2 regions of the Microbulbifer sp. THAF38 genome follow, and region 1 is predicted to be linked to the other one. Evidence: predicted binding sites of a transcription regulator. Region 1 holds the regulator's gene; the other holds the start of a gene.
What was found. The regulator sigma-54, encoded in region 1, starts transcription at its own class of promoters, with help from an activator protein. The targets are predictions, from matches to a motif close to TGGCACANNNNTTGCNNT.

Region 1 (11,852 bases):
TCCTGCCCGGCGGACCAGTTGGAGATTACCTTATCGATATCCCCGTAGGACTGCATAGACTGGGAAAACTGGCTGCGGAAAGTTTTACCTAAATTAACGCCATTCAAGATAACGTTGATCAGTTTCCACTCACCTGCACGGTTGCGCACCAGGGTGTAGGAGACTTTGGTGATACCTTCCTTGCTGCGCACTTCCTGCAAAACATTAACCCGGTTACCGCTAGGTAAAGTCCCAGGGTTTACCACTTTCACATCGAGGTCGCCAAAATTCGCCACACCGCGGGCAAATGTTGCCACCAGGTCCCGACGGAAAGTGCTGGCAAAGCGGGAGCGTTGGGTCGCGGTAGCCTGCTTGGCATAACGCCCCATAACACCGCGCGCAATAAAGTCAAAGTCCACCACCGGGGTCAACACGCCCTCAACGGCGTTGTAGTACCTCTGCGGGTCAGAGTTGGCATATTGGGCATTTGAGCGAATGACACCCAGCAGCTTTTGGGAAACCCCCTCAATCATTACATAAGGGTTTTGATCGGCATTCGCAGCGGGGACCACAGCAGACACCAATGCTGCGCAAAGTACAAATCTTAGCCATCGGGAAAACCCGTACCGACCAATCCAAAATGATGTATTCACAAATACTCTCCAATTAGCAAATCATTCCTTGGACGCACACAGCGTAAATAAGTGCCATGACGAGACTGCTGGCATTTCTCCCCAGAAGTGGGGATTTGTCGTTCATCCGCTGAGTGACATAGCTGACAGCAGCGGCGGCAGACTATACCATGACCGCGCCCGGTGGTGTGGCAGTGTACGAGCGTGTCATTTGGCATCCCCTATCGACCAGCCTTCCTACACGCTTTTAAGCTGTTCATAATAATATAGATTAGAACGACAATCGCAGGGTCAGCTTCGACAATAACAAAGCGTGACACCTGCGACTTATGCGTGAAAGCCCAGAGAAAGCAGGGCAAAGAGAGTTATCACAGATACCTTCGATAGCTAAAAGGTTAGTAAATTAGTAGTGAGCAAGCAGAGGCACTTAATGACCCGAGAATTAATAACGGAAGCTGGGAAGCGCACCGTTCGAATGGAAACGGAAGCTGTCGCCGCACTGGAACAAAGGATCAACGGCAATTTCCAGCGCGCCTGTGAGATGATCCTGCAATGTCCCGGCCGCACTATTGTAACGGGTATGGGCAAATCGGGGCACATCGGACGCAAAATAGCCGCCACCCTCGCCAGCACTGGTACTCCTAGCTTTTTCGTTCATCCTGGAGAAGCGAGCCATGGAGACCTGGGAATGATCACCCGGGACGATCTGGTGATCGCCATCTCAAACTCGGGCTCTTCCGCAGAAGTACTGACTTTACTGCCACTGTTAAAGCGCCTGAGCATCCCCATGATCAGCATGACAGGCAAGACTGACTCCCCATTGGCGCAGGCAGCAGAAGTCAATCTGGATATTTCAGTGCAAACTGAAGCCTGCCCTCTTAATTTGGCGCCAACCTCCTCAACCACCGTCACTCTGGTCATGGGCGACGCTCTGGCGGTGGCCTTGCTTGAAGCAAGAGGCTTCACCGCGGAAGACTTCGCCTTCTCCCATCCAGGCGGAGCCCTTGGCCGGCGACTATTACTCAAGGTGGAAGATGTCATGCATGCCGGGGAAGAACTGCCCCAGGTCCAACCAGACACTCTATTGTCCAAAGCCTTGCTGGAGATGACCAGCAAAGGGTTTGGTATGACTACCATTGTCGATCCAAAGGGAGAACTACTCGGTGTCTTTACCGACGGGGACTTGCGCCGCGTGATCGACCACAAGATCGAGCTGGATAAGGCCACTATGGATCAAGTGATGAGCCGCCGCCCTAAAACGGTATCCGCCGAGACTTTGGCTGCGGAAGCACTGCGTATTATGGAAGATTATAAAATCACCGCGCTCGTCGTAGAGGATAAAACCCACCACCCAATAGGCGTACTACATATGCACGATATACTGCGCGCCGGCGTAATCTGAAAGATTAAATTAATTTTCGGGGCACGTTAGTGCCCTATTTACATTTTAAGGAAAATTCTGGTGGTTTCAGAAAAAGAATTAAATGCGGCTCTGCAGAAAGTACGCTGGCTGGTTTTGGATGTAGATGGCGTCCTCACCGACGGCAAACTTTATTTTGACAACAATGGCAATGAGCTGAAAACCTTTAACACCCTCGACGGACACGGCATTAAGATGCTACAAAACTCCGGGGTTCGCGTAGCCATTATTACAGGGCGGCGCAGCTCCGTGGTAGAGCGCCGCGCTCACGACTTGGGCATCAATAAACTGATTCAAGGGCGCGAAGACAAATTTACCGCGCTGCAGGAACTTTTTGCAGAGGAACCCTGCCGCTTAGAAGATATCGCCTACATCGGCGATGACTATCCGGATCTCCTGGTGATGACACGCATCGGCTGCCCCATAGCTCCTCCCAATGCCGCAGCCCCCGTCAGGGAGCGCGCTCTGTGGGTAACCCGAGCTCGCGGCGGAGAAGGCGCTGTGCGCGAAGCCTGTGATCGAATCATGCAGGCGCAGGGAACCTTTGACTCGGCTCTCGCCCCCTATATTGGAGAGCAATAATGCGCACCTGGCTGCCGCTGCTATTAGTAGTATCGCTAATCAGTGTTGGCCTGTGGCTTTCGGAAAGCCCGCCCGATCAGCTGTTGGGGATACGACCAACCCCCCAGCAGCATGACAAGGCCGCAGAACTGATCATCCGAAATGCTAAGACACGGCACTTCAATGAGGAGGGAAATCTCGCCTACCGGGTAGATGCGGATCAGATTACCTACTACCAGTTTAAACGTCGTGACCGGGCAGACCTGGCGGAACCCCGCATGCTCTTTTACCAGGATGACCAGCCGAAGTGGCGTACCGAGTCCCGCAAAGGGGTCGCTTACAATCGTGGTGAACGAGTAGTCTTGGATGGCGATGTCGTAATTGATGAACTACCCGCCCCTGGCGGTATCAAATTGGAAACATCGAGCATTACAATTCTGCCCGCGAAGGAATTCGCCGAGACAGACAAAGTTGTTACTATTAGCTCTGGCCCTAACCGCACAACGGGTAAGGGTATGCGCGCTTACCTGAATGAAGACCGGATGGAAATCCTATCCGACGTAAAGAGCATCTATGACACTGACTAAATACCGCCACTTGCTAAGAATCTCCGCTATTACCGCACTAGCGCTCATAGCTTCAACGGCTGTTGCACTGCCAGAAGATCGCCAACAGCGGATCAACATCAGTTCTGATGCAATGAATGCCGGCCTCAACAATAACTTGGTGGTATATAGCAACAATGTTGTTATCACTCAGGGTTCGCTGAAAATTCAGGCTGACCGCGTCGAGGTTTACTTCACTCCAGAAAAAGAGATCAGTCGCGTCATAGCCGTAGGCAAGCCCGCGCATTTCCAACAAAAGATTCTTCAGGGCGAAAATCCCGTCAAAGCTAGAGCCCAACGTATTGTTTACCAGGTGAGCTCTGAGGAACTGCAGCTCACAGGCAAGGCCCACGTTGACCGTGAGGGCAATACACTGGCCGCAGAAAAAATTGACTACGATCTCTCTACCGAACAAATGAGTGCCAAAGGGCAAACAGGTAAGGGGCGCGTAGAAATGACATGGAAGCCCGAGAAGAAAGAGAACCCGCAAGGCGCCAGTGATAACCAAGGGCAGCAAGCCCCCTAACTTTCACTCAGGCGCTAAGCAACAGATATTATTTGCACCGGCGGGCATCACTCTGCCCGCGGCATGGATAGATTTCGGTACACACTATGCCAACGCTCAAAGCGTTACACCTCGCGAAACAGTATAAAAAAAGAAAAGTTGTCCAGGATGTCACCGTCAGTGTTTCCAGCGGACAGGTTGTCGGGCTTCTAGGCCCTAATGGCGCCGGTAAAACCACCTGTTTTTATATGATTGCCGGGCTGGTTCAGGCCGATGCAGGCAGGGTGATGATCGACGATGAAGGTATTACCCGACTGTCTATGCACGGGCGCGCACGCAAAGGCATCGGCTATCTTCCCCAGGAAGCCTCCGTGTTTCGCCGCCTGAGCGTAAAAGACAATATTCTCGCCATCCTAGAAACCCGCAAAGACCTCTCGCGAGCCGAGCGACAGCAACAGGCTCAAGCCCTGCTTGAGGAATTTAACATTACCCATATTGAGCAGAGCTTGGGCATGGCACTCTCTGGGGGCGAGCGCCGCAGAGTAGAAATCGCCCGCGCCCTGGCCACCAATCCCAGTTTTGTCCTGTTAGACGAACCTTTTGCCGGCGTGGATCCCATATCGGTAAACGATATCAAAGAAATCATCCGCCACCTGCGGGATCGAGATATCGGAGTACTCATTACCGACCACAATGTGCGCGAGACCCTCGATATTTGCGAGACCGCCTACATTGTCAGCGAGGGCCACATAATCGCTGAAGGCACACCAGAAGATGTTCTTGCCAACCAGCAGGTTCGGGAAGTTTATTTAGGACATGAATTTACCATTTAAGATGAAGCGGCAATCCCTATCCTTAAATTTTTCAATTTGAGCTTAATTCCTCATACTTCAGCCACCTCGAGTCTAACATCTATCACTGGATCGGCACGTTTATTGCTTGTAATAAATTAGAGGGAGGGGTAGTCTGCGCCATCTTAGGACAAATTGATCTAAACACTGTCTTATCGGCCAGCGGCTCTCCACTATGAAGCAGTCACTCCAGCTCAAGCTCGGCACACAACTGACTATGACTCCCCAGTTGCAACAGGCGATCCGCCTTCTGCAACTGTCTACCCTTGACCTTCAGCAGGAGGTTCAGGCGGCGTTGGATAGCAATCCAATGCTGGAGGCGGATAGCGAGGAACAACCCTCAAAGGTGGAGAATGGCCAATCTCTGACTGAGCACGAATCAGAGCGGGTGCAGGACAATACTTCACAAGCGGCTGAGGAACGAGAGCTTGCTGAGGGGGACTGGGACCAGGCAATTCCCGACGAGCTTCCTGTCGACTCCCGATGGGATGATATCTACACCAGTCACAGCGGAAACCCAGAGCTGGATACCCTCAGCTACGAACGCAACTCCATCTCTGTCGACTTACAAGGCCACCTGCGCTGGCAACTGAACCTGACCCCTTTATCCGAGCAGGATAAGTGGATCGGTGAAAACCTGATTGACAGCATAAGCCCCAGCGGCCTCCTGGGCACCTCAATAGAGGATGTTGCCTCCTCATTAGCTGTAGATGAAGATGAAGTACTGGCAGTCTTAAAGGCCATCCAACAGTTCGAGCCTGCCGGCTGTGGGGCTCGGGAGCTAAAAGAATGCCTGCAATTGCAACTGCAACAGTTACCGCCAACCACCCCCTGGCTCGACCAAGCGCAAAGCATCATTGAAAAACACTTAGACTTGCTCGGTAAAAGAGATTTTCGCCAGCTGAGTCGGCGCACACGCCTTAACGAGGCCCAGCTCGGCGAGGCCATTCGCCTCATCCAGACACTAAACCCGAATCCGGGAGAGAGCTTTGGCGGGCAGGAGCCGGACTATGTAATCCCGGATATCATCGTTTCCCGCAAGGCCCTGCGCTGGCAAGTAGAATTGAATGGAGAGATCACTCCCAAGATTCGAATCAATAATCACTATGCCTCAATGGTTAAGCGTGCGGATAACTCCAGAGATAACAACTTTTTGCGGGACCATCTGCAAGAAGCTCGCTGGTTTATGAAGAGCCTGCAGAGTCGCCACGAAACCCTGCTGAAAGTCGCCAACTGTATTGTCGAAAAGCAGCAAGGCTTTTTTGAGGAGGGGCCAGAAGCCATGCGCCCCATGGTGCTGGCAGACGTTGCCGAGTCCATTGGCATGCACGAGTCCACCATCTCCCGGGTAACCACCCAAAAGTACATGCTCACACCCCGTGGTGTGTTTGAACTCAAGTATTTCTTTTCAAGTCACGTGAGCACAGACTCCGGCGAAGATGCCTCCTCAACCGCCATTCGCGCCCTGATCAAAAAGCTGATTGATTCGGAAACGCCACGCAAGCCGCTATCCGACAATAAAATTACCCAGGAACTAGACCAGCAGGGCATCAAAGTAGCCCGCCGCACAGTAGCCAAGTATCGCGAATCAATGGGTATCCCCTCCTCCAGTGAAAGGAAGCGCCTAGTTTAATTTGCCCATACCGGGCGCGACCAAAAAGGCGGAGCAAGTCATAACCTGGCGTCAGTTGCTACGTCTTCGCAACCGAACTCCAAACTTTGAGTGTATCCTTCCATTCTGGGCCACTTCCTAGTAGGGTTGCGACCCGAAAGGAGGCTCGCCGTATTGTGATGCACCTGGTAAGGAGAAATCCATGCAGATCAACATTAGTGGTCACCACGTCGACGTTAGCTCACCAATGCGCAACTACTGTGAGAACAAGCTGGAAAAGCTCTCAAGGCATTATGACAACATAACCAACGCGCAAGTTATTCTATCTGTAGATAAATTGATCCAGAAAGCTGAAGCCCGAGTACATATCAATGGTCACGACCTCTGTGCGGGTTCGGAAGACAAAGACATGTACGCAGCCATCGATGCGCTTACAGATAAGTTGGACCGCCAACTGAAAAAACACAAAGAGAAGTTGCAGAACCACCGCTGAATTATGACACTGGAAGCTTTACTTTCTCCCCGCCTAAGCCTTTGCCACCTGGCGGGGAGCAGCAAAAAGAAATTGCTGCTCAATATTGCCCAAGCCATCGCCGAACAATATCCACAGCATGACTCCGACACAACATTCAACCAATTGATCGCTCGGGAGCGCCTGGGTTCGACGGGTATTGGCGAGGGGGTAGCCATACCTCACTGCCGTCTTCCTGGCTGTGAGCAACCTATAGGCGTGCTTTGCACAATCGAACCCGCCATAGATTTCGACGCTATCGATAGGCAACCTGTCGACTTACTCTTTGTCCTACTCGTCCCTGAAGATTCAGAGCAACAACATCTGGATACACTGGCAGAAATCGCTGCGCTTTTTTCCAACAGCCAAGTCCGGGATAAGTTGAGAAAAGCCGAAAGTAGTGATGAGCTCTACGCCCTAGCCATAGATTCTGCCGCAGCAGCCTGATTCTGGTTTTGTACTTTTATTCTGGTAACAACTGAGATTCTACTGAATCACTCCTTAAATTACCGTTAGGAATAAAAACACCATTTCTCAAGCAATTAAATGGTATAAAGAGCTAAAAAGAGGGGGTCCCCATGCGCTTGGTCATTATCAGCGGCCGCTCCGGCTCCGGTAAAAGCTCCGCACTACAATTGCTCGAAGATGTGGGCTTTAACTGCATTGACAACCTACCGATCAGCCTGCTGCCCGAACTGATTAAGCGGGCCGAGCAACAAACCCCAAAGGGGGACACTCCCCTAGCTCTGGGAATAGACGCACGCAACCTCTGGCAGGATATCAAGCAGGCTCCACGTGTCATAGAAGCCCTGCGCAGCACAGGTGTCCAGTGTGACATTATCTACCTGGATGCCCGTGAACCCGTCCTCGTTCAGCGCTTCAGCGAGACTCGCCGAAAACACCCCCTCAGCAATGACTGCACCCACTTACTCGAGGCCTTAAAACAAGAAAGGGAACTGCTGACACCGATCTCAGCCATGGCAGATATGGTGATCGATACCAGTAGCCTCGGCCTACATGAGTTGCGAGAGCTAATTAAAAGCCGAGTGGTGGGCGAACACTCAGAGGGAATGGCAATCCTTTTTCAGTCGTTCGGCTTTAAATACGGCGTACCCGTGGATGCTGACTTGATGTTCGACTTGCGCTGCCTGCCAAACCCCTATTGGGAACCCAGCCTGAGAAAAAAAACCGGGCTGGACCCCGAAGTAGCCGAGTTTTTACGCTCCTATCCAAAAACCAACAAAATGGAAGCGGACATCACAGGCTTTTTAGAGAACTGGCTGCCCTCCTTCCAAGAGAGCAACCGCAGCTATACCTGTATTTCCATTGGCTGTACCGGAGGAAGGCACCGCTCGGTATATATGGTTGAGCAACTAGCCCGTACTTTTCTGCATAAATTTGGCAATATTCAAGTCCGTCACCGCGAACAACAGAGATAGTCGAAACACCGCAAGCCCCTATGCAAAAGCAGCGTCTCATCATCATTAACAAACTCGGGCTACACGCCCGCGCAGCCAGTAAATTTGCCCAGACCTCTGCCCGCTTTTCTTCAAATATCAAAGTGAACTGCGGAGACAGATCCGTGGACGGTAAAAGCGTGATGGCGCTCATGTTGCTCGCCGCCGGCCAGGGTACTGAACTGGAGCTGGAGGTGGAGGGCCGTGATGAGAGCGACGCACTCGATGCCATCTGCACCCTGGTCTCTGAGCGCTTCGGCGAAGCCGAGTAGTTTGCAAAGGCAACCGGCAGTGGATAGAGTCCGCCATGGTATTAAAGCACCACGACCTTTCCGTGGCCTCTGTCCTCCTAATCACCGCTGAGCAGTAAGGATTTATCGTGTCCAGCCCACCCCAAGCCGAAATCAAGTTCCGCGCGCAAAACCAGCTCAGTGAGTTGTTCGCCGCTCTCGATAGTGGTACCGGGCAGGAAGTCCGGCGCATGCTCAAAACCCTTACGCCCCAGAGCATTGCGCAACTGTTGGAAAGCTCACCTCCGCGTATCCGCCAGGTTCTGTGGAATCTGATCGACCGGGATGTCGAGGGTGAGGTTCTGCAAGAGCTGACCGATGAGGTCCGAAGCCAGATCCTCGACACCATGGATACTGAGGAGATGGTGGAGATCATGGAGGGGCTGGACGCGGACGATATCGCAGATATCCTCCAGCAGCTCCCCGAGCGTGTCGTCTCGGAAGTCCTCTCGGCAATGAGCGAAACAGACCGCCTGCGGGTGGAAAGTGTTCTCGCTTACGATGAGAACACCGCTGGCGGCCTGATGGACACCGATACCATATCGGTGCGGCCCAACCTGAGCCTGGATGTAGTGCTGCGTTACCTACGCCGCCATGAACAGCTGCCGGAGTCCACAGACAGCTTGTTTGTGGTCAATCGCCAGGGCCAATATATCGGTCTACTCCCGCTCTCCAAGCTTCTCACTACAGACCCATCCGTCACAGTTCGCGAGGTGGTCAATACCGATGTGGAACCGATACCCGCAGATATGCGCGATACCGAAGTCGCCCGGTTGTTTGAAAAGTATGACTGGATCACCGCACCGGTAGTGGATGAGGACAACCGCCTACTGGGCCGTATCACCATCGACGATATCGTCGACGTTATCCGCGAGGGTGCCGATCACTCCCTAATGAGCATGGCGGGCCTCGATGAAGAAGAGGATACTTTTGCCCCGGTTAGGCGAACTGCCCGTAGACGCGCGCTTTGGCTCGGTATCAACCTACTTACTGCCCTACTGGCTTCCTGGGTCATCAGCCTGTTTCAGAATACGCTGGATAAAGTCGTTGCCCTCGCCGTTTTAATGCCCATCGTCGCGAGTATGGGCGGGGTGGCTGGCAGTCAAACACTCACCGTAGTGATCAGGGGAATGGCGCTGGGACAGATTGGCAAGAGCAACCTCAGCTGGCTACTCTCTCGGGAACTCGGATCAGCAGCTCTAAACGCCCTACTTTGGTCCCTAGTGATGGGGCTGATCGCCGCGCTATGGTTTGACGACATTACCATTGCAGTCATCATCGTTGCCGCAATGGTCATTAATTTGATCGTAGCGGCGATGGCAGGGGCAATTTTACCGGTTGTATTGCGGGCAATACGAATCGATCCGGCACTGGCCGGTAGCGTCGCACTGACAACCGTTACCGATGTGGTGGGGTTCATGTCCTTCCTGGGCCTCGCCACCTGGCATTTTGGCTGAGAGGCAATACACTGCCTGCTCAAACAGAACCGGGGCAGCCCGGAACCTATACACGGAACTCCAGATGTACGAATACGACGATGAAGACCTGCCTAAGAGTAAGACGCAGGTAAAGCAGGAGATGCACGAACTGCAGGCCCTGGGCAAGCAATTGACCGAGCTATCCAAAACCCAGCTTGCTGAAGTGCCCATTGATGAGGATATGCGCGAGGCGATCGATACCCTGGGACGAATCAAGTCTAACGAGGCGCGCCGCCGTCAAATGCAATATATCGGTAAACTGATGCGCAGTGCCGACCACGAAGCCATTGAAGCCGTACTGAATAAATTCAAAGAGCGAGATCAGCAACACCCGCGCTTTGACAAGATGGCAGAAGACTGGCGCGGGCGCTTACTTGAAGAGGGCAACAGTGCCCAGGAAGCTTTCTTTGATCAGTACCCCCAGGTAGACCACCAACAACTACGTCAACTGGTGCGTGATTCCCTGCGCGAGATCAAAAACAGCAAGCCCCCTAGCAATCAGCGCAAGTTGTTCCGCTATTTGCGGGACTTTTTTATTCAGTCTTCACAGTAATCCAGCATCACTCTTGCACCACTCGGGCGGCCTGGCACCGCCCACAAACCTTTATATTGCAATATTGGCTAATGCTAAAACCAATCTAGCCACCGATAAGCGTTGCTAGAAAAATTCCATTCTTTTTAACCGCCGCTCCAATTGGCTACAAGCCCAGTTGGTTACTGTTCACGCCCCTGCGCAGGTTCAAAGTCCAGGGCCAGAGAATTCAGACAGTATCTCAAGTTTGTCGGAGGGGGACCGTCCTTAAAAACATGCCCCAGGTGCTCACCGCACTTCGATAATACTTCTGTACGCCTGAGCCCCCAGCTGAAATCGTCTTTTAAGACGATATTTTGCGGGTAAGCTACATCCCAAAAACTGGGCCAACCGGTACCCGATTTAAATTTGTGCTCGGAGCTGAATACCGGCAGACGGCAACCTGCGGTAATGTAGACTCCTTCTTTTTCGTTGTATAACAACTTGCCGCTAAAAGCCCGCTCAGTATCCCCTTTCCAAAGAACTTTATATCGATCCTCAGGGAGTAATTGTTTCCACACCGACTTGGGAATTTGCTCCAGGCCTTTGCCCTCAGCGATACGTGTCTTAGCCTCTGCCACTGTCATATCTTGAATTCTCTGATCATCGGCCTCGGAGCAGGCCGATAAAACCAGGATTAACACCACTAGAAACCATAGCGTCGAAGTCTTCACCATATTGCAAACTCCTGTCCTCATTAGGTCATTACCTTAAAAGGTTAGAAAGCTGCGTTCACAGGCTTTCGGAGTCCTCCCCTCAGACTTGCTAGCTCCATCAACAAGCGGGTTAAGAGCCGGCTCCGTCAGCTAACGGAGGGGATGGGGAATGGCTGGAATCCGCCACTCCCTGCTCTTGTCTTGTCTCTTTTCCAGATGCCTCAGAGGCCGCCCCCTGGCGTTCAGCGCCATCTCCATCAAAGAGTTTTTCAAAGCGCATCTGTGGATCAGCCCAGTCACCGCTAATGCGATAACTGACGCTGGCCATTTTCTTCACCTGCTTTTTAAAGGCTTTACTAATGAGGTAAACGCCCGCCGCGGCTGGGAGTCCTCCGGCCAGTGCAGCAACCAAAGCGAGGTTATTACTTACCGGCAGAGTAGCGACTAGAGTCAGATCCAAATCTTCACGTACCAAATTCACTCGCCCAGCCATCTGCAGCTCACTGGTTGGTCCCTCAACCTGGATAGGTACTGCAATTAACAGCTGCCCATCTCCTTCGAAAACCACCTCACCGCGCACCCGGTCGAAAGCCATACCACTTTTGTAAAGGTCAGAAAAATCCAGGCGCAGGCGGCGCGCCCAGGTGTCGAAATTAAATAGCGACAATAACCTTAGGACGGTTGAGCCTGCGGTACCGGTTGAACGAAGGAAGCGGCCATCACG
Region 2 (11,852 bases), 900 kb from region 1:
GAAACGCCCAGCTCGAAGCCTTCACGGCGCATGGATTCGATCAGTACCGACAAGTGCAGCTCACCGCGGCCGGAAACGCGGAATTTGTCTGGGGAATCACCTTGTTCTACACGCAGGGCCACGTTGTGGATCAGCTCCTGATCCAGGCGCTCCTTGATATTGCGCGAGGTTACGTATTTGCCGTCTTGTCCGGCAAAAGGAGAGTCGTTGACCTGGAAGGTCATACTCACTGTGGGTTCGTCCACGCTCAGGGCGGGCAGGGCTTCAGGGGTATCTGGGTCGCACAGGGTATCGGAGATATTCAGTTCGCCCACACCGGTAATACAGACGATATCGCCGGCGCTGGCCTGCTCCACCTCGGTGCGTTCAAGGCCCAGGTAACCCATCACCTGCAGAACCTTGGCTTTGCGGGATTTGCCCTCGCGGTCCAGCACTACCACCTGCTGGTTGGGGGTCAGGGTGCCGCGGGTAATACGGCCAACGCCGATAACGCCCACATAGCTGGAGTAATCCAGGGCGGAAATTTGCATCTGGAAAGCGCCTTTCGGGTCTACCTTGGGCGGCTCTACCTTGTCCACGATCATCTGGAACAGCGGGGTCATGTCGTCGGCCAGATCGGTGTCGTCGAGGCCGGCGATGCCGTTCAGGGCGGAGGCGTAGACAACAGGGAAGTCCAGCTGTTCATCGGTGGCGCCGAGGCTGTCGAACAGGTCGAAGACCTGGTCCATCACCCAGTCGGGGCGAGCGCCGGGGCGGTCGATCTTGTTGATCACCACGATGGGGTTGAGGCCCTGCTCAAACGCCTTTTGGGTAACGAAGCGGGTCTGCGGCATGGGGCCGTCCACCGCGTCTACCAGCAGCAATACGGAGTCGACCATGGACAGTACGCGCTCTACCTCGCCGCCGAAGTCGGCGTGCCCTGGGGTGTCGACGATATTGATGCGGTAGTCGTTCCAGCGAATGGCGGTGTTCTTGGCGAGGATGGTAATGCCGCGCTCTCTCTCCTGGTCATTGGAGTCCATGACCCGCTCGGCGCCTTCGTCTCGGCGGTCGAGTGTGCCGGACTGGGAGAGCAGCTTGTCCACCAGGGTGGTTTTGCCGTGGTCAACGTGGGCAATAATCGCAATATTGCGCAGATTCTCTATCACTGGGGGCCTCTGGGCGTTAAAACTTGGTAAATCGGGGCGGGGGCCTGCGGGGTTTCTACAGCAGCATTCCGGCCAAAGGCGGCGATTATAGGGGGGCCGCATGACAATTGGGAGTGATTTTGAGTAAAAAATCACCGGTCGTGTGCAGAATGGCGACCTGGTGAAGAACGTGAGAAGAAAGCGAGAAGGGCGCGGGCGACAGCTCCGCCCGCGCCGGGCAATGACGGCTACTTCTTGATGCCGTCGGGGCGGTGCGGGATCTGTGGGCGCAGCACGCCCACATTGCGGAAGCCTTCGTCCAGCAGGTGGGAAGCATGCAGGCGGCTCATCACGCCGCGCGCACAGTAGAGCAGGTACTCGCGCTCCTGATCCAGCTTGGCAAAGCTGTTATTGAGGCGGTAGAAGGGGATCGTCTCTACTTCGACGCCATCAAGCTCCAGCGGGTCCATCTCCTCTTCATCTGGATGGCGGATATCGATCACCACCGCGTTGCCGGCCTCCTCGCGGATTTCCACTTCCGGCGCCTCGCCGTCCACCTCTTCGATCACCTCGTCGATATTCTGAATCGAGCGGTTGCCAATGGCGCGGTCGAGGATGGTGAAGTCGAAGCGGTTCTCCTCGGATTCCACCTTCTCGATCTTGGCGCGGGTGGTGGGCTTCACCGAGATCACGCCGCAGTATTCGGGCATATTTGCGGCGAACTCCTCGGTGCCGATCTCCCGTGAGGTGCGGATGATATCGGTCTTATCGCTGGTGATCAGCGGGCGCAGTACCAGGGTATCGGTGACGCTATCGATCACGGACAGGTTTTTCAGGGTCTGGCTGGAAACCTGGGCGATGGCCTCACCGGTTACCACGGCATCCACTTCCAGCTCTTTCGCGATAACTTCTGCGGCGCGCAGCATCATACGCTTGAGAATTACACCCATATGGGAGTCGTCCACGCGCTCGAGGATTTCTGCCACTACTTCGTCGAAGGGCACTGTGACGAAGCGCACCCGGTGGGAGGCGCCGTATTTGTTCCACAGGTAGTAGGCCACTTCCTTAACGCCCAGCTCGTGCTGGCGCCCGCCCAGATTGAAGAACAGGAAGTGGGTGCGGATTCCGCGTTTCATGGTCAGGTAGCTGGCCACAGTGGAATCGAAACCACCGGAAACCAGCGACAGCACCGGGTCCTGGGTACCCAGGGGGAAGCCGCCGAGGCCTGCGTGCTGCTCCTCGACCACGTTGAGTTTGTCGTGGCGGATCTCCAGCTTCACCGTGATATCCGGGTTTTTCAGTTTCACCCCGGCCGCTTCGGTATTTTTATTGAGGCCGCCGCCCACGTACTGCTCCACATCGAGAGATTTGAAGTCGTGGTCGCCGGTGCGCTTTACCCGCACACAGAAGGTCTTGTCCTTGAGGGCGGGGCCCCACACCGACAGGGTCTTCTCGTACATATCGTGCAGGTCGCCCAGGGGGAACTGGCGCACGCGGGAGAAGTTGGCGATGCCGGGGGTGTGAGATAGCACCTCTTCAATGCGGCTGCCAAGGTGGGCCACGGCGTCCGGGGCGATCACATCGATCTTTTCCCAGTCTTTGCGCACCTGGATTCGGTCGTCCAGCTGGCGCAGCAGGCGCTGTAGGTTGTCCTTGAGCTGGCGCGACATACGCTTGCGCACGGGGTTGCTCTTGATGGTGATCTCGGGAAAAAACTTGACGACAAAGTGCATGGGAATCCGTGGGGTACCGCATGTTGATAGAAGGTGCGGCATTATAAACTAGCCGGAGGCAAGTTGGTTGTGCACTATTTCTGCGCGAGCAGGAGAGTAAATGTGCCAAATTGGTGCATTTAGCTGTGGCTGCACGGGCACAATACATCTATCCTGCCCCAGTCGGCCCAGTGCTGGGGCCCGCACCGGCACCAGTCGCGGCTGTGACGCCACTGCCCTAATTTGGCACACTCTTTGCTTTATTTCACGCCAGGTAAAGAGCGAATGCCGGCAGCAAAGGCATAGCGACCAAATACTTTTTAAGACCTGGAGGACAGCAATGTCAGCGAAAACGCTCGGTTTGATTAATGAGAGTGAGGCTAAGTGGATAGACCTGCGCTTCACCGACACCAAGGGTAAAGAACAGCACGTATCTGTGCCCGTGTCGGAGATTGACGACGAGTTCTTCGAAGAGGGCAAGATGTTCGATGGCTCCTCTATCGCTGGCTGGAAAGGCATCAACGAGTCCGACATGATCCTGATGCCGGATGACGAGACCGCTTTTCTCGACCCCTTCACCGACGAAAGCACCGTTATTATTCGCTGTAACATCGTCGACCCGATCACCGGTCAGGGCTATGAGCGCGACCCGCGTTCCATCGCACTGCGCGCAGAAGAGTACCTGAAGTCCACTGGCCTGGGCGATACCGCACTGTTCGGTCCCGAGCCCGAGTTCTTCGTATTCGACGACATCACCTGGGGTGCCGAAATGGGTGGCGCCTTCTACAAGATCAACTCCGAAGAGGCAGCCTGGTCTTCCGGCCACAGCTTTGCCGAGGGCAATATCGGTCACCGCCCCGGGGTGAAAGGCGGTTACTTCCCAGTGCCTCCGGTTGACTCCCTACACGACGTGCGTGCCGCCATGTGTTCCGCTATGGAGCAGATGGGTCTGCGCGTTGAAGTGCATCACCACGAAGTGGGCACTGCCGGCCAGTGTGAGATCGGCGTTGCCGCCAACACCCTGACCAAGAAAGCGGACGAAGTACAGATCCTCAAGTACGCCGTGCACAATGTGGCGCACGCTTACGGCAAGACCGCGACCTTTATGCCCAAGCCGCTGGTTGGCGATAACGGTTCCGGTATGCACGTACACCAGTCCTTCACCAAGGACGGTGTCAACCAGTTTGCCGGCGACGCCTACGCGGGCCTGTCCGAGACCGCCCTTTACTACATCGGCGGTATCGTGAAGCACGCGCGCGCCCTGAATGCGATCTGTAACGCATCCACTAACTCCTACAAGCGCCTGGTGCCAGGCTTCGAAGCCCCGGTTATCCTGGCCTACTCCGCGCGCAACCGCTCCGCTTCCATCCGTATCCCGTATGTGACTTCGCCGAAGGGCAAGCGTATCGAGACCCGTTTCCCGGATCCGACCGCAAACCCATACCTGGCGTTCGCAGCGCTGCTGATGGCGGGCCTCGACGGTATCAATAACAAGATCCACCCCGGCGACGCTGCCGACAAGGACCTGTACGACCTGCCGCCGGAAGAGCTGGCCGAGTACCCGACTGTTGCCGCTAGCCTGGAAGGTGCCCTGGACGCACTGGATCAGGATCGCGCCTTCCTTACTGAAGGTGGTGTTTTCACCGACGACGCTATCGATGCCTACATCGACCTGAAGCGCGCCGAGGTTGAGCGCCTGAACATGACCACTCACCCGGTCGAGTTCGATATGTACTACTCCGTGTAATGGCGAGCGGCATCACGCCGATGCCGTCGAGCCGTTCTCGAAAAGCCCGCCCCTCTCTGGTGCGGGCTTTTTTATTGGGGGTACACTGTCGGTTGAGGGGGTTACTTTCGCCGTCTGTGGCCGATATAGCGTTCGTGGATTAGAAAGCCTGCCCCTCTGCAGATTGGAGCCCGTTTGTAGGCAAGCACAAGGAGTACCGCTTCGCGGCTGATTGAGCTATGGGATATTTAAAACTGTTGCAGGCACTTTTTCTTGCCGTTCCCCTGCTGGCCCTCGCCGGCACCGATGGCGGAACCACCTCTAGTACCATTTACAAGGTTGTCGGCCCGGATGGTCAGGTGACGTTCAGCGATACGCCGCCCCCCAATGGGCAGGCGCAAAGGGTAGAGTTGGCCCCAATTAATGTGCAGCCAATCGCTTTGCCGCGCACCCTGCCGACCCGCAAGTTGTCGCCAAAAGATGAAGGTGACAAGGCCAAGGACGGTTACTCTGGCCCGTTTTCTATTCAGATAGTGAGCCCCTTAAATGACGCCACCATCCCACCTGGACAGCGTTTTATTCCGCTGCAGGTGGATGTGCAGCCGGTGTACCCGGAAGGGGCGAGTTTCTTTGCGGTGGTGGATGGCAAGCCCTGGAGTGGTCGCTCCTCGGGAGCGGGCCTGGATATCTCCCTACTCGAGCGGGGTACCCACACCGTGCAGGCGGTACTCACCGATGCCAACGGCCAGGTACTGGCCAAATCCCAGGTGATTACGCTCTATGTGAAACGTCCTGGCGGCAAGCTGCCAGACAACCCGGCGCCGCGCGCACCGCAAGCTCCCAAAGCCCCGCTGGGACCGGGTATTCCCCAGGCTCAGCCCACTCCCTGATCCACTGCCTAAGCCACTCCTTAAGCGGCCTCCTCGTATGCCGCCACCGCAAATAACTTTTTTGTGGCGGTGGCTTCCACCCCAGATCCGCCTGGTTAAATTTTGCTCTGCGCACTAATATGGTGCGCACACGGTTTTGTCTCAACAGTTTTGCCTGTGCCTGCGGCGGCTTAATCAGTCTCATGGTCGTGCACGCTTGGAGGTTGGGGAGAGTTCTGGGGCCTCTGGGCGCGCCCCCCGATAATCCTGTGCGCCATTTTGGTTTGCTTTTTGCACTGGCTAGATACAAGGGGTTATCGCGCCGGGTACAGGAGAGTGTCCGGGCCCGTTAGAAAGCGGAAACGATTGAATGCTTAATGATCGCCAGCTGCGTCAGCTTTTAGACAGTCTTACTTCAGCGGTACTGGTATTGGATGACCAGTTATTGCTTTGCTACCTGAATAATGCCGCTGAGGATCTGTTGGCTGCCTCCAATGCGCGGGTCGAAGGCATGCCACTGCAGGAGGTGGTGCGGGAATCCGCCGCCGCAGAAAAGGCGTTGCAAAACGCGCTCCTCACCGGGGAAAAGTTCACCGTGCGCCGCGCCCGCTGGCGCCTGCATAATCTGAAAACGCGGACCGTGGATTACTCCGTCAGCCCTGTGCCGGAGCTGGGGGTGTTGTTGGTGGAGGTGCAGCCGATGGATCGCCTGCTGCGCATCGCCCGTGAGGACGCACTGCTCAGCACTCAGGAAACCGCACGCAACCTGGTGCGAGGCATGGCCCACGAGGTGAAAAATCCCCTCGGCGGGATTCGCGGTGCCGCACAGTTACTACAGCGCGAACTGCCCGACGCCTCCCTGGAAGAGTACACCCAGATCATTATCGAAGAGGTGGATCGCCTGCGTAATCTGGTCGATCGACTACTGGGGCCCCGCCAGCCAGTACAACTGGTGCCCAGCAATGTGCACGAGATACTCGAGCGGGTGGCACAATTGGTCGAGGCCGAATGCGGGGGGCAGCTGCAGATTCGCCGGGATTACGATCCCTCAATTCCCGATGTACCGGCGGACCCAGAGCAATTGATCCAGGCCCTGTTGAATATCGCCCGCAATGCCATGCAGGCCATTGATGAGAGTATCGGCCTCGCCAATGGGGAAATCGTGTTGCGCACGCGCGTGCAGCGCCAGTTCACCATTGGTCGACGCCACTGCCCGCTGGTTTGCCGTATCGAAATTGAAGACAACGGCCCCGGGATTGCCGAGGAGATCCGCGAGCGCATTTTTTTCCCGATGATTTCCGGTCGTGCCGAGGGCTCGGGACTGGGGTTGTCTATCTCGCAAAATATTATCAACCAACACCGTGGCCTAATTAAATGCGACAGCCGACCGGGTCGCAGTGTCTTCCAGATTTACCTGCCACTTGTTACCGAATCAGCCAATACAGGAACCTAGAGAATGGGCAATCGCGTTTGGATTATTGACGACGACCGATCAATCCGCTGGGTACTGGAGCGGGCACTGTCGCGGGAGGGGATTGAGACCCAGTGCTATGAAAGCGGTGATCGCGCCCTGGATGATTTTTACAGCGACTCCCCGGATGTAGTGATCAGCGATATTCGCATGCCCGGTTCCGATGGTTTTAAATTGTTGGAAAGATTTCAGGCGGAGCGTCCGGGCCTGCCAATTATTATTATGACCGCGCACTCCGATCTCGATAGTGCGGTTGCCGCTTACCAGGGCGGGGCCTTCGAATATTTACCCAAACCCTTCGATATTGACGAGGCTGTAGCGGTAACGCGGCGCGCATTGGCGCACGCCAAGGAGCAGGTCCAGGAAGAACGGGCTGAGCCGGATAATGGTACCGGTAACAAAGAAATCATCGGCGAAGCGCCGGCCATGCAGGAAGTATTTCGCGCTATTGGACGCCTGTCCCATTCCAATATCACCGTGTTGATTAATGGCGAATCGGGAACCGGTAAGGAGCTGGTGGCCCAGGCCCTGCACAACCACAGCCCTCGCCGTGACAAGCCGTTTATCGCCCTCAATATGGCCGCCATCCCCAAAGACCTGATGGAGTCCGAACTGTTCGGGCACGAGAAGGGCGCCTTTACCGGCGCCAGCGCCCAGCGGGCCGGTCGCTTCGAACAGGCCAATAGCGGCACTCTGTTTTTAGATGAAATTGGCGATATGCCGGCGGAGACCCAGACCCGGCTGCTGCGTGTTCTGGCGGATGGGGAGTTTTATCGGGTTGGTGGCCATACTCCGGTAAAAGTGGATGTGCGTATCATTGCCGCCACCCACCAGAACCTGGAGGAGTTGGTGCGCGAGCATAAATTCCGCGAGGACTTATTCCACCGCCTGAATGTGATTCGAATTCACATCCCGCGCCTGGCGGACAGGCGCGAGGATATTCCGCGGCTGGTGCGCCACTTCTTCAATGCCGCCGCCGCAGACCTCGGTGTAGAGCCAAAAATTCTGAGTAAAGATGCCGAGGAATATCTCTCCGGCCTCGATTGGCCCGGCAATGTACGCCAGCTGGAAAACACCTGTCGCTGGATTACCGTAATGGCCTCTGGTCGCGAAGTGCATATCGAAGACCTACCGCAAGAATTGCACCAGCAGAGCAATGAGACCGAAGCACCGCTGGATTGGCAAAAAGCCTTGCGCATCTGGGCCGATCAAGCGCTCAGCGCCGGACGCAAGGAAATTCTCAGCGAAGCCGTACCCGCCTTCGAGAAAGCTTTGATAGAAATCGCGTTAAAACACACCGCCGGGCGCAAGCGCGATGCTGCGGATCTGCTTGGCTGGGGACGCAATACCCTGACGAGGAAGTTGAAGGAATTGGGGATGAACGGAGAGTAATTTCGCGCTTTTAATCGGCAAAAAAAATAGAGAGGCCAAAAAAGGAAATATTCTTTTCAGCACCTAAAATTCTCCTTAGCGTGAATTTGTAGCTCTTATTACTGAAACGATAAGGGAGGGTTTTTGTGAAAATCGAAGAGCTTTCTGTTGTTGAAAAAGTGCCATTCCTGTTTTGGGTAAAAGACCGGCAGGGAAAATATCTCTGGGGAAATCGCAAAATTTGTGAATTGGCCGGCGAGGAAGTGGAAGGCAAGACCGATGCCCAGCTGCCCTGGTCGGATAACGCTGTGGAATTGCGAGATGATGACTTAAAGGTCTTCGCCTCAGGAGAGCCCATCTATTCTCATGAATTTATCGATAAATCCTCTGAGGGCAGGGCCAACTTGAGTGTTTGCAAGTGGCTCGACGACTTTGAAGGGCAGCAGTGCTGCTTCGGCATTTCTTTTATTAGTGACTGAGCGAAGTACTGTCATCTGCCTTATGAATCCGGTTCAGGGGTGACCGGGTTCGCATGCTGATTACTGTTTTACCCTCTCCGCATTTTCTGTTTTCTCCACGCCAAGTTTGGCCAGATTACTGGCGATATCCTCTGCGCTGGTGGCGGGATTGATATCTTTATCGATTTTTAGAATATTCCCATCTTTGCCGATATAAATAGTGACGCGCCGGGCGAGTTTGATAATGGGAATGAGTACACCGTAGGCTTTCGCAACCTCTCCCGTGGGGTCGCTGAGTAGGGGGAAGTCGGCGGAATTGTATTTGGAAAATCGGACATTTTCGTCGAGCTTATCGGTGCTGGCCATAAAGTAGGTGACGTTAAAGGCCCGGATTTGGTCACCGTTTTTGGCCAGGGATTTGCACTCTATTGTGCAGTTTTTAGTAAAAGCCCTGGGATACCAGGCGATAACCACCGCGGTCTTGCCCACATAGTCCTTTAGCGAGTGCGTCTTTCCATCTGTGCCCTGCAAGGTGAAGTCAGGCGCTTTTTGCCCGACTTCCAGCGCCATCAGCGGCAAGCTGAGCATGGTGGCGACAATCAGGGTTAACCAATATTTCATAGGGACATCCGCTCTGGCAAAATTGGCGTCTAATCTATTGCCATTGTGTGCCTCACATTAGTATATGACGCTTATATGGCTAAGACCTGCCGCATCTTCCATCTTTACCAAATATGACTGACCAGTGCTCACGCCATGAGTCAGATCAAAAAATGTTCGAAAGCGCTGCAGTAAACCGAGTTCAGGTTTCGACAACGCGGTTAAAAAAGAAAGTGATCTCAAATTACTCGCTATCTTTCTTTGGTTGCATCAGCATATCGTTGCCTTCGGGTTTAGGTGGCATCAGCATATCTTCCGGGTGGACAAACTCCCGCATAAAGATTTCCCAGAAAGCGAGGAACAATGCGGCTAGCAGGGGGCCCATGGCGAAGCCACTGATGCCAAACAGTATCAGGCCGCCCACGGTGGAAAACAGCACCAGGTAATCTGGCAGCTTGGTATCCCGCCCTACCAAGATGGGGCGCAGCAAGTTGTCCACCAGGCTGATTACGGTAAATCCGTAGGCCAGTAGTATGGTGGCCTTGACCGGCTCGCCAACCCCATACAGATAGATCGCTGCAGGAAACCAGATCAGTGCTGCACCAACGGCGGGCAGTAATGATAATAGGGTCATCAACACACCCCATAACAGGGGGGCGGGCAAATCGAGTACCCAGAAAATAATGCCGCCCAGGCTACCCTGGGTAATTGCGACGACCAGGTTGCCTTTAATAGTGGCCCGGGTGACTTCGGCAAACTTAGCCAGTAGCAGGTGCTCACGCTCATCACCAAGTGGCAGTGCGTGAATAATCAAGTTGACCAGCCTCTCCCCGTCGCGAATTAAAAAGAAAGTGAGGTAGAGCATCAGGCCGAGCATGACAAAAAAATTGACAGTGTTCTGTCCCACTTCTATTGCGTTTTTTGCAATAAAACTGCCGGCATTCATTACCCCGCCAAGTAAACGCTTCTTGGCCTCGTCGATATCTACACCGATGCCCTCAAGGAAGTCGTTAACGCGCGGAAAGGCGCTGCGCACCTGTTCTAGGGATTTAGATACATCGATTTGTCCCTCCTGCACCTTCTGATAAAGCGTTACCGCTTCATTGATAAAGGAGGTGGCGACCACCAATACTGGTATCACCAATAACACGATGCACATAAAAAGGGTCAGCAGCGCCATGGAATTGGGAGAACTGGGAAAGCGCTGCATTAATAGGCGGTACACGGGATAAAAAATCAGGGCGATAGCACAAGCCCAAAAAATTGGTGTGAAGAAGGGCTTAATCAGTACCATAAAAGCCACTGACACCAAGATCAGCGAAAGAATAAATGAGCGCCTTTCTAATTTTTCCTGCACTGGAACTCCCTCTACTTCTGCAAAGCCCTGTGGTATCGGGCGCCTAAATTGCGATCTATCTAAGCAGAAGCAAGGGGGATTTACCAGCGCCTGTAACCACAGGTGTCTACATGAAAGCGAATACCTTTATAAATGCCCAGCCCCATATTCCATTGTTTGCCTTTGTGTTTGTGGATATCTCTCAGGACAGGAACTAATTGTTCGCGGCTGAATTTTTTCTGCGGCACTATATCCAGGCCGCAAAAGCGCAAATGCTTACTGCCTTTGGAACCGCCGGCCTTGCTGTTGTAGCTGGTGGTACGCCAGCCGGAGACTACGGTAACGGGGCCGATGCGTGGCACTATTTCCCGTTGCAGCACCCTCAGGGTGTAAATCATTAATCCCCAGTTTTCCACTGGTGGAATAGCGAAGGCAGGTTCATCCAGATCCCGCCAGTCGCTGCCCTGGCGCAGGAGTTCAAAGGGGGCTACCACTTGGTCCACCCGATTGATGTGCAGGTAATTCTTTAGCTTGGCAAATAGAGCCTGGTTTTCCTTCTGCTTGAGAAAGCGGCTAAAGACCCGCTCTGAGGCTGCAGGGTATCCCTGGATATCGTAAACCTCAGGGGTTCCCGGTAGTGGCAGGAGTTCGATGGGACTGAGGATTCGCTCGCCCAAATCGCGCGTTTTCTCCGAGGTGAATAGCAGCGCAATCATAATGGCGATCAGCAGCAGCCCACCTAGAAGGAGTAGCCAGCGGCGCCGGGTTCGAGAGATGCCTGATTGACGATTACTGTTGTCTTGTATAGCCATGCTTCAATCCACCAGTTGCCATGAGCGATAGCCACAGGTATCGATATGGAAAAGTAGTCCTTCACCGAGACCCAGGCCGAAATTGCTTTCTGGTCCCAGGCGCGCGTGCAGGGCTTGCAGCTCTTCCACAAGTTCACCGTGGCTGATATGGGATGTTGGAATCAGGTCGAGGGCGCAGAACGCCCGGTGACGGGATTTATCGGTGTGCTCCAGCTCGCGGTTATAGCTGTCATTGCGGAACCCGGTGACCACCGCGACCGGGCCGATCAGAGGCACAATCTGCTCCTGCAGTAGCTTTAGGGTGGCGACTATTTTGGGCCACTGATCTTGCGGGGGGAGAGAGAAGGGGGGCTTCTCAATTTCCAGCCAT

Region 2: a site for sigma-54 is predicted at 5,715-5,732, ahead of glnL (nitrogen regulation protein NR(II)). Genes of this name have one in related genera too.

Annotation. Positions count from the first base shown of each region.
Region 1 is NZ_CP045369.1:3,506,883-3,518,734, forward strand. It holds gene FIU95_RS15150 (phospholipid-binding protein MlaC) at 1-632, opposite strand, end outside; gene FIU95_RS15155 (KpsF/GutQ family sugar-phosphate isomerase) at 1,042-2,013, shown strand; gene FIU95_RS15160 (KdsC family phosphatase) at 2,074-2,613, shown strand; gene lptC (LPS export ABC transporter periplasmic protein LptC) at 2,613-3,179, shown strand; gene lptA (lipopolysaccharide transport periplasmic protein LptA) at 3,166-3,723, shown strand; gene lptB (LPS export ABC transporter ATP-binding protein) at 3,810-4,535, shown strand; gene FIU95_RS15180 (RNA polymerase factor sigma-54) at 4,729-6,186, shown strand; gene hpf (ribosome hibernation-promoting factor, HPF/YfiA family) at 6,368-6,658, shown strand; gene ptsN (PTS IIA-like nitrogen regulatory protein PtsN) at 6,659-7,123, shown strand; gene rapZ (RNase adapter RapZ) at 7,255-8,115, shown strand; gene FIU95_RS15200 (HPr family phosphocarrier protein) at 8,136-8,405, shown strand; gene mgtE (magnesium transporter) at 8,513-9,880, shown strand; gene yjgA (ribosome biogenesis factor YjgA) at 9,945-10,454, shown strand; gene msrB (peptide-methionine (R)-S-oxide reductase MsrB) at 10,616-11,149, opposite strand; gene FIU95_RS15220 (YhdP family protein) at 11,259-11,852, opposite strand, start outside.
Region 2 is NZ_CP045369.1:4,409,017-4,420,868, reverse strand. It holds gene typA (translational GTPase TypA) at 1-1,148, opposite strand, end outside; gene thiI (tRNA uracil 4-sulfurtransferase ThiI) at 1,376-2,860, opposite strand; gene glnA (glutamate--ammonia ligase) at 3,180-4,586, shown strand; gene FIU95_RS19165 (DUF4124 domain-containing protein) at 4,805-5,455, shown strand; gene glnL (nitrogen regulation protein NR(II)) at 5,805-6,887, shown strand; gene ntrC (nitrogen regulation protein NR(I)) at 6,891-8,297, shown strand; gene FIU95_RS19150 (PAS domain-containing protein) at 8,423-8,755, shown strand; gene FIU95_RS19145 (peroxiredoxin) at 8,816-9,355, opposite strand; gene FIU95_RS19140 (AI-2E family transporter) at 9,579-10,691, opposite strand; gene FIU95_RS19135 (D-Ala-D-Ala carboxypeptidase family metallohydrolase) at 10,772-11,482, opposite strand; gene FIU95_RS19130 (hypothetical protein) at 11,486-11,852, opposite strand, start outside.